Regions from separate parts of the Nocardiopsis deserti genome, predicted to be linked through region 2. Evidence: riboswitches for the same ligand, from Rfam matches in the RefSeq annotation. Region 2 holds a riboswitch; the other holds the start of a gene.
What was found. A riboswitch is a leader RNA that binds a small molecule or an ion and turns the genes downstream of it on or off. The one in region 2 is predicted to bind S-adenosylmethionine.
Positions count from the first base shown of each region.

Region 1: it holds a riboswitch for S-adenosylmethionine, as region 2 does, so the genes downstream of both, FYW99_RS20315 (aminotransferase class V-fold PLP-dependent enzyme) here and thrC (threonine synthase) in region 2, are expected to answer to the same signal.

Region 1 covers NZ_VWVS01000015.1:60,666-65,070, reverse strand. The annotation lists gene FYW99_RS20325 (ABC transporter ATP-binding protein) at 1-674, opposite strand, end outside; gene FYW99_RS20320 (hypothetical protein) at 671-940, opposite strand; gene FYW99_RS20315 (aminotransferase class V-fold PLP-dependent enzyme) at 1,197-2,546, opposite strand; SAM riboswitch class IV at 2,608-2,722, opposite strand; gene FYW99_RS20310 (DUF3870 domain-containing protein) at 2,937-3,332, shown strand; gene FYW99_RS20305 (CaiB/BaiF CoA transferase family protein) at 3,329-4,405, shown strand, end outside.
Region 2 covers NZ_VWVS01000016.1:70,681-75,085, reverse strand. The annotation lists gene FYW99_RS21770 (GrpB family protein) at 1-32, shown strand, start outside; gene FYW99_RS21765 (alpha,alpha-trehalose-phosphate synthase (UDP-forming)) at 225-1,661, opposite strand; SAM riboswitch class I at 1,945-2,086, shown strand; gene thrC (threonine synthase) at 2,100-3,359, shown strand; gene FYW99_RS21755 (ubiquitin-like small modifier protein 1) at 3,488-3,766, shown strand; gene FYW99_RS21750 (GNAT family N-acetyltransferase) at 3,935-4,303, shown strand; gene FYW99_RS21745 (PadR family transcriptional regulator) at 4,387-4,405, shown strand, end outside.

The DNA.
Region 1 (4,405 bases), on a different contig from region 2:
TCGTGGGTCACCATGACCACGGTCTGGCCGAGCTCGTCCACGACCTCCCGCAGCAGACCCAGGACGCTGTCGGCGGTCGCGCCGTCGAGCGCTCCGGTGGGTTCGTCGGCGAAGACGATGTCGGGGCGGGAGGCCAGGGCGCGCACGATCGCGATCCGCTGCTGCTGGCCGCCGGAGAGCTCCGTGGGCCGGTGGCGCAGCCGCTGCCCCACTCCCACCCGGCCGACGAGCGCGCGCAGCCAGCCCTGGTCGGGGGTCCGTCCGGCCAGGCGCAGCGGCAGGGTGATGTTCTCCTCCGCGGTGAGGGTGGGCACCAGGTTGTAGGACTGGAACACGAAGCCGACCCGCTCGCGGCGGAACTCGGTGCGCCGGGGCTCGCGCAGGGTGCTGATGTCGGTGCCGCCCACCACCACCGAGCCCGAGGTGGGGCGGTCCATGCCGGACGCGCAGTTGAGCAGGGTGCTCTTGCCCGATCCGGACGGCCCCATCACGGCGAGGAACGATCCGCGGGGAACCCCCAGCGACACCCCGGCCAGCGCCGAGACGGCGCCCTCGCCGTCGGAGTAGACGCGGTGGACGTCGGTGAGCCGGACGGCCTCGCCTTCGGCGTCCGGACCGGTGGGGCCCGGTGCGGTGAAGGCCGGGGCGGTGGCCGCCCCGTTCGCGCCGCTCAACGGTCGCCCCTGCGGGCCAGGACGATCAGCGCGGTGAGCGAGGCCAGCGCGGTGAGCCCGAAGGCCGACCCGACCAGCGTGTGGCCAAGCAGGGACAGGGTTCCGTTGGCCGCGGCGGACCCGGCGAGGACGACGCCGAGCAGGGCCAGGAGGGCCCTGCGGGCGGGTGTACGCCGGGGTCGGGAGGGCGCGGGGAGCGGCTGCGGAACGGAGGGCGACGGGGCTCCGGCGGTCGGAGCGTCGATGCGGTAGGGGTCGTCGGGCACGGTTGCTCCCTGGGTTCGGCGGGTGGCTGGACACGGCCGGTGTAGCGCCCGCCGTGTCGTCTCCGACGCTACGGAGCCGCGGCCCGCCGAAACATCCCGCCCACCCGCCGACCCCTGCTACAGCCAGCTGTAGCAGCGCTGCCCCGGACCCTTGTGACCAGCCGCCACACGCGCTCCCGCCATCACGGTGAGCGCACTGTGCCGCACCACCGCACCGCCGCAGGGTCCGGCGGGACGGCTCCGTCCGCGGCTCCCGTCAGAGCACCCGCACGGGGTCGGGCACCGGGGCGAGGCGGCCGTCGCAGTCGGCGTACTCCCAGCGCGGTCCGCGGGCCACGAGTTCGGCGACCGCGCCGACGAGGCGGTCCACGTGCTCCCGCGTGGTGCCCACCCCCAGGCTCGCCCGCACCGCCTGGGCGTGGCCCCGGGGCAGCAGGTGCCGGGTGAGCGGGTGGGCGCAGAACAGGCCGTCACGCACCCCGATCCCGTACTCGGCGGACAGGGCGGCGGCCAGCAGGTCGGCGGGCAGGCCGTCCACGGTGAACGACACGATGCCCACCCGCGGGTGCTCCCCGCCCCACAGGGTCAGCTCGGTGACGCCGTCGACCTCGGCCAGCCCCGCGCGCAGCCGCTCCAGCAGCGCCGACTCGCGGACGTGCAGGAGTTCCTGGGTGGCGGGGGCGAGGGCGTCGCAGGCGGCGGCCAGCGCCACGGCGCCCAGCACGTTGGGGCTGCCCGCCTCGTGCCGCGCGGGCAGGTCGTTCCACACCACGTCGTGCTCGGTGACCAGCCGTGTGGCCCCGCCGCCGGACAGGTAGGGCGTGGCCTCGCGCAGCCAGTCGGCGCGACCGGCCAGCACCCCGGAGCCGAAGGGGGCGTAGAGCTTGTGGGCGGACAGGGCGACGTAGTCGGCGCCGGTCGCCTCCAGGCTGAAGGGCAGGTGCGGCACGTACTGGGCGGCGTCCACGACCACGCGCGCGTCCTCGGCGTGGGCGGCCTCCACCAGTTCCTCCACCGGCCAGATCTCGCCGGTGACGTTGGAGGCGGCGGTCACGCACAGCAGGCGCGGGCCCTCGGGGGCCCCGCGCAGCGCGGAGCGGGCGGCCTCCACCGCGTCCTCCGGGGAGGCGGGCAGCGGCAGGCGCACCACCCGACCGGCCCGGGCGGCGGGGTGCTCCCAGGGCAGCAGGCTGGCGTGGTGCTCGGACTCGAACACGACCACCGTGCAGCCCTCGGGCACCGAGCGGGCCAGCAGGTTGAGGGCGTCGGTGGTGCCGCGCACGAACACCACGGCGTCGGCGGGCTGCGAGCGCACGCCCACGAAGCGGGCGACGCTGCGGCGGGCACGCTCGTAGGCATCGGTGCTGACCTGGGAGTGGTGGCCCGCGCCGCGGTGCACGCTGGCGTAGTAGGGCAGCGCCGCGGACAGGGCCTCGGCCACCGGGGTCAGACACGGGGCGCTGGCCGCGTAGTCGAAGTTGGCGTACTCGACGCGTTCGCCGGTGACCAGGGGGACGCCCTCGTCGGAGGTGACGACGGTGCACGCGGCGGTGTCGGCCGGGGGCGCGGCGCGACGGGCGGTGTGGACGGTAACGGCAGTGGTCATGGGGGCACCTCTCCTGTGGGTCGTGGGACCCGCGGAGATGTCACTCCGGCAACGCCTCAGGGGTCCGCGCTTGTCCGACACGGTCGTGTCGGGACCTGGTCCTCACCCGGGGCACCCCACCGCGGTAGGAGGGTTGCCGACCAGCTAGCCGGGGCTTGACGCTGGTACTCGTGACCTGCGAGGCAGACTAACACAGCCGTCCGGCGCGCGGCAGGGGGGCGGTGTGTGGCCCGGACCACCGCCCCGCTTGACAGCGGCGCGCGCGGTGGGGACATACTTGTGCCTGCCTGCCCTCACGCCGCGGGTGTCCGGTTTCCCCCGGCCGCCCTCCAGGCGCGAGACTCCAGAGCATCGGAGTTTTCGCGTGCCCGTGAGCGAGAGGTGTCCACCTTGTACGGCGACGACCGTATCCAGCAGGTCCTGCGCAATCCCAGGGTCGTCCTGGTGTCCGGCTACGCCCGCCTCCCCGACTCGGTGGCGAGCCACTCCCAGTACCAGCGGCTCGGCGTCGTGCTGGCCGTGGACACCGCCGACGGGCGCGTCGTCGCCGCGGACACCACCCTGCTCACCGAGCTGGCCAGGGACTTCTTCCGTGCCCTGGTCGAGGGGGCGTCGGTGACCGGGGACGTCGCCGAACTGGTGCGGCGGGTACAGACCCGCTACGCGGGCCAGTCCGGCGCCGCGCTGACCACCGCCCTCCGCCGCTGTCTGGAGACCTACGCCCAGCTGCGGGAGGGCGACCAGTTGCCGGGAGACCCCGGGGACGGGGAGGAGGCGCTGTCGTGACCGACGACCTTTCCGGAAACGGGGCCCGCACCGAAGCCGGAACCGGCGCCGGGTCCGAAACCAGGCCCGAGACCGGGGCCGAGCACCGGACCGCGCCGCTGCCGCTGGCGGGCGTACGCGTCGCCGACCTGTCCCGCGTGCTGGCGGGCCCCTACGCCACCATGCTGCTCGCCGACATGGGCGCCGAGGTGGTCAAGGTGGAACAGCCCGGACGCGGCGACGACACCCGCTCCTGGGGTCCGCCCTGGGCGGGGGAGGCCGGAACCGGGGGGCACGGCGAGGCCGCCTACTTCCTGTCGGTGAACCGCAACAAGCGCAGCCTGGCCATGGACCTGAAGGATCCCGAGGGCCTGGCCGCGGTGCAGGAGCTGTGCGCGGCCTCCGACGTGGTCATCCAGAACTTCCGGCCCGGGGTGATCGACCGGCTCGGGCTCGGCTACGAGGCGGTCAGCGCCCGCAACCCGGCCGTCGTGTACTGCTCGGTGAGCGGATTCGGGCCCGAGCACGAGCCCGCGACGCGCCCCGGCTTCGACATCGTGGTGCAGGCCGAGAGCGGGCTCATGGCCACCACGGGGCCAGCGGAGGGACCGGCGAGCAAGGTGGGCGTGGCCCTGACCGACGTGCTCACCGGGCTCAACGCCGCCGTGGGCGTCCTGGGCGCGCTCATGCGGGCCCGTGTCACCGGGCGCGGGGAGAACATCAGCGTGTCGCTGATCAACTCCACCCTCTCCGGGTTGGTCAACCTCACCCAGCAGGCGCTGGTGACGGGGACCGAGCCCGCCCGGGTCGGCAACGCGCACACCACGATCGTGCCCTACCAGGCCTTTCCTGCGGCGGACGCCGAGATCGTCGTCGCCGCCGGGAACGACGCCCTGTACCAGCGTCTGTGCGCGGCCCTGGACCGCCCCGACCTGGGCGCGGACCCGCGCTACGCCACCAACCCCGGCCGGGTGGCGCACCGGGACGAACTGGTCGGCGAACTTTCGGCGACCCTGCGCTCCCGGCCCGCCGACCACTGGATGGAGCTGCTGGTGGGGGCCGGGGTACCGGTGGGGCGGGTGCGCGGGGTGCTC
Region 2 (4,405 bases):
AGGCGGACACCGGGAGGGGCGCCACCGGCTGACCGGCTGACCGGCTCCCGGTCCGCCGGGCCGCGACCAGGGGTGCGTACCGTCTCCCGACGGCGGACGCGCCCCCGACCCCGGGCCCTCAGCGGTCCCGAACCCGCAGACCCGGGACCGTGCGAACGCAGGGCCCCAGGCTCTGCGCGGACCCGGGCGCGCGGACGCGCCCCCGGGCCCCGACGCCTCCGGACTCAGCCCAGCGAGCGCAGCTGGTCCTGGAACCACCGGCGAGGCGGCAGCGCCACCGCCGCCTCGGCCAGCCGCTGCCTGCGCCTGCGCCGCTCCTCGGCGGGCATCGACAGCGCCTCGTGCAGCGCCTCCGCCGTCTCCACGGTGTCGTAGGGGTTGACCAGCAGCGCGTGCCCGCCCAGCTCGTCCGCCGCACCCGCCTCGTGCGACAGCACCAGCACCGAGTCCCGCTCCGACAGGACCGGTCCCTCCTTGGCCACCAGGTTCATGCCGTCCCGGATCGGGTTGACCAGCAGCACGTCGGCCATCTGGAACGAGGCCAGCGAACGCGGGTAGTCGTCGTTGACCTCCAGGATCAGCGGCGTCCACTCGGGGGTCGCGAACTCCTCGTTGATCTCCTTGGCGGTCCGCAGCACCGCGTCGGTGTACTCGCGGTACTCCGGCACGTCTCCCCGGCTCGGGTAGGCGAACGCCAGGTGGGTCACCCGCCCCCGCCACTCCGGACGGGCGGTCAGCAGCTCGCGGTAGGCCTCCAGGCCCCGCACGATGTTCTTGGACAGCTCCGTGCGGTCCACCCGCACGATCAGCCTCGTGTCGCCGACCGCGTCCTCCAGGGTGCTGCGGCGCGAGGCCACGGCCGGTTCGGCGGCGCTCTGGCGCAGCCCCTCCTCGTCCGCGCCCAGGGCGTGCACGCCCACCCCGACCAACCGGCCGCCGTGCTCCACGGTGCGCTGCCCGAAGTCGACCTTCGCGCGCAGGATCTCCTCGCAGCAGCGCAGGAAGGCGTCCGCCCAGCGCGGGCTGAGGAAGCCCAGCCGGTCCGCGCCCAGCATGCCCTCCAGCAGCTCGCGCGCGACCTGCCCGGGCAGCATCCGGAAGTACTCCGGGGGAGCCCACGGGGTGTGCGAGAAGTGTGCGATGCGCAGGTCGGGGCGGCGCGCGCGCAGGATCCGCGGCACCAGCGCCAGGTGGTAGTCCTGCACGGCCACGCGGGCGCCCTCGGCGGCACCGGCCACCAGGGCCTCGGCGAACGCGTTGTTGTAGGCGGTGTAGTCCTCCCACGTCCGCCGGAACCGCGAGCCGAAGGACGGCTTGTTGGGGGTGTCGTACAGCATGTGCTGCACGAACCACAGGGTCGAGTTGGCCACCCCGGTGTAGGCGCCGTCGAAGACCTGCTGCGGGATGTCCAGCATGTGGACCCGCATGCCGTCCAGGTCGTGTGCCTGGTCCAGCCGGGCCTGCGGCGCCTCCGCAGCGGCCCGCCGGTCGGCGTCCGACAGGGCGGCGCACACCCAGATGCTGTCGATCTCGGTGGCGACCGAGATCATCCCCGACACCAGCCCGCCTCCGCCGCGCCGGTGCTCCAGCGAGCCGTCGTCGGCGGTCGAGAAGGACACGGGTCCCCTGTTGGAGGCGATGAGGATCTGTGCCTTGTCCACGTGGTCGTCCTCTCGGAGAAAAAGCGATCGGGGTGGGGCGGTGGTGAAGAGGGGGTTCACCCTATGTCTCGCCTGTCGACAGCCGCCCCAAACCCCGTGCGGGTCAGCGGGGGTGCGCGTCACACGCGCGCCGACCGGCGGACGGGCCTCCCCGGCCCGGACCAGTGCCGTCTCACCATGTGAGCCGTTTCGTGTTACCCGGATCACCAGGCGTGGAAAACCGGCCGACACCTCCGTTACAGTTGCGGTGCGGATCCGACAGGACCAGCGCAAAACTTCATATTGCTCATCCAGAGGGGTGGAGGGACCGGCCCTGCGAAGCCCCGGCAACCATGCCAGCATGTGACACCCGCGAACCCGCGGGACGGCTGGGACAGGTGCCAACTCCGGCCTGGGGACAAGGTGTCCGCCAGGAAAGATGAGGGGAGACGCCTCGCCATGGCGATTACCGCCACCGAACCCACCACCGCCCGCTCCTTCGGCCCCGGTACCGCGCTCTCCTGTCGCGAGTGCGGTGAGCGCTACGAGCTCACCCCCCGGTTCGCCTGCGAGTTCTGCTTCGGCCCCCTTGAGGTCGCCTACGACTTCGGGACCGTCACCCGCGCCGACATCGAGAGCGGCCCCAAGAGCATCTGGCGCTACCGCTCCCTCCTGCCCGTCCCGGCCAACGTCGCCGAGCTGCCCAACATGGCTCCCGGCCTGACCCCGCTGGTGCGGGCCGACCGCCTCGCGGCCGAGCTGGGCCTGGACTCCCTCCACGTCAAGGACGACTCCGGCAACCCCACGCACTCCTTCAAGGACCGCGTGGTCGCCATCGCCGTCGAGGCCGCCCGCACCTTCGGGTTCACCACCCTGTCCTGCTCCTCCACCGGCAACCTGGCCGGTGCCGTCGGCGCCGCCGCCGCGCGCGCCGGGTTCGAGTCCTGCGTGTTCATCCCCGCCGGGCTGGAGGAGGCCAAGGTCGTCATGGCCTCCGTCTACGGCGGCAAGGTCGTGGCCATCGACGGCAACTACGACGACGTCAACCGCTTCTGCTCCGAGCTCATCGGCGACCCGGTGGGCGAGGGCTGGGGATTCGTCAACGTCAACCTGCGCCCCTACTACGGCGAGGGTTCCAAGACGCTGGCCTACGAGATCGCCGAGCAGCTCGGCTGGCGCCTGCCCGAGCAGATCGTCATCCCGATCGCGTCCGGCTCCCAGCTCACCAAGATCGACAAGGGCTTCCAGGAACTGGTCAAGCTCGGCCTGGTCGAGGACCGCCCGTACCGGATCTTCGGCGCGCAGGCCACGGGCTGCTCCCCGGTCGCGCAGGCCTGGGACAAGGGCATCGACGTCATCCAGCCGGTCAAGCCCGACACCATCGCCAAGTCGCTGGCCATCGGGAACCCGGCCGACGGGCCGTACGTGCTGGACATCGCCAAGCGCACGGGCGGATCGGTGGAGCACGTGGGCGACGACGAGATCGTCGACTCCATCAAGCTCCTCGCCCGCACCGAGGGCATCTTCGCCGAGACCGCGGGCGGCGTCACCACCGGCGTGCTGCGCAAGCTCGTCCGCGAGGGCAGGCTCGACCCGAAGGCCGAGACCGTCGTGCTCAACACCGGTGACGGGCTCAAGACCCTGAACGCCGTCGACGCCGGGGTGAGCGCCACGATCAAGCCGTCGCTGAGCGCCTTCACCGACGCCGGTCTGGCCTAGACAGCGCTTTTCGGGGCCTCCGCCTCGCCCCGGCCCTTGCCCAGGGCTGTCGGCTGGGCCCTCCAGGCAACAGGATCCGGGCTTTGCCGTCCGACCACCCGTCATCTCCCACGAGAAGGAAGTCCGCCATGAGCGCCAGCGTCCGCGTGCCCACCATCCTGCGCACCTACACCAACGACGCCTCCGAGGTCTCCGCCGAGGGCGCCACCCTGGCCGAGGTCCTCGACGACCTGGAGGCCAACTACCCCGGCATCCGCGCCCGCATCCTGGACGACGGCGGCAAGGTGCGCCGCTTCGTCAACGTCTACATCGGCGACGAGGACGTGCGCTTCGAGAAGGGCCTCCAGACCGAGGTCGCCGACGGCGCCCAGGTCTCCATCATCCCGGCGGTCGCCGGGGGCTGCTGAGCCCCACCGGGAGGGGCGGCCGCGGCGCGACAGGGCGCCGCGGCCGCCCCTTCGGCGTCCGCCGGCGACCCGTGCGCCCGGGGCCCGCGTGGCTCCCGGAGGACCTGCGCGGCTGAGCGCACCGGAAAACCCGGTGCGCCCGGAATCGGCGCTGTCTAGCCTGTGCGCATGGACATCGAGATCCGGCTGTTCCGGGAACCCGACAGGGAAGCGGTCGTCGCTCTGGCACTGCGCGCGTGGGAACCGGTGCACGCTTCGCTGCGCCGCGTCCTGGGCGAGGAGGTCTACCCGGTCCTGGTCCCGGACTGGAGGCGGAGCCAGCACGACGAGGTGGCCGGGAGCGTCGACGCCGACCACCAGGGGCGGGGCGTCGGGACGGCGCTGACCGAGGCCGCCACCGACTGGATCCGCGAGCAGGGCGCGGCGGTGGCCATGGTCGAGACGGGCGGCGACGACGGGCACGCCCCGGCCCGCGCCACCTACGAGCGCGCCGGTTACACAGCGCTGCCGATCGTGCGGTACTTCCGCAAGCTGTAGCGCCGAGGGGCCTGGTCGGGGCGCGCCGACCGCCGCGTCGCTGCTCGTAGGCTGGAAGGGATTCCGGTCGAACGAGGGTGGAGATGTCGGCGACACGGCTTT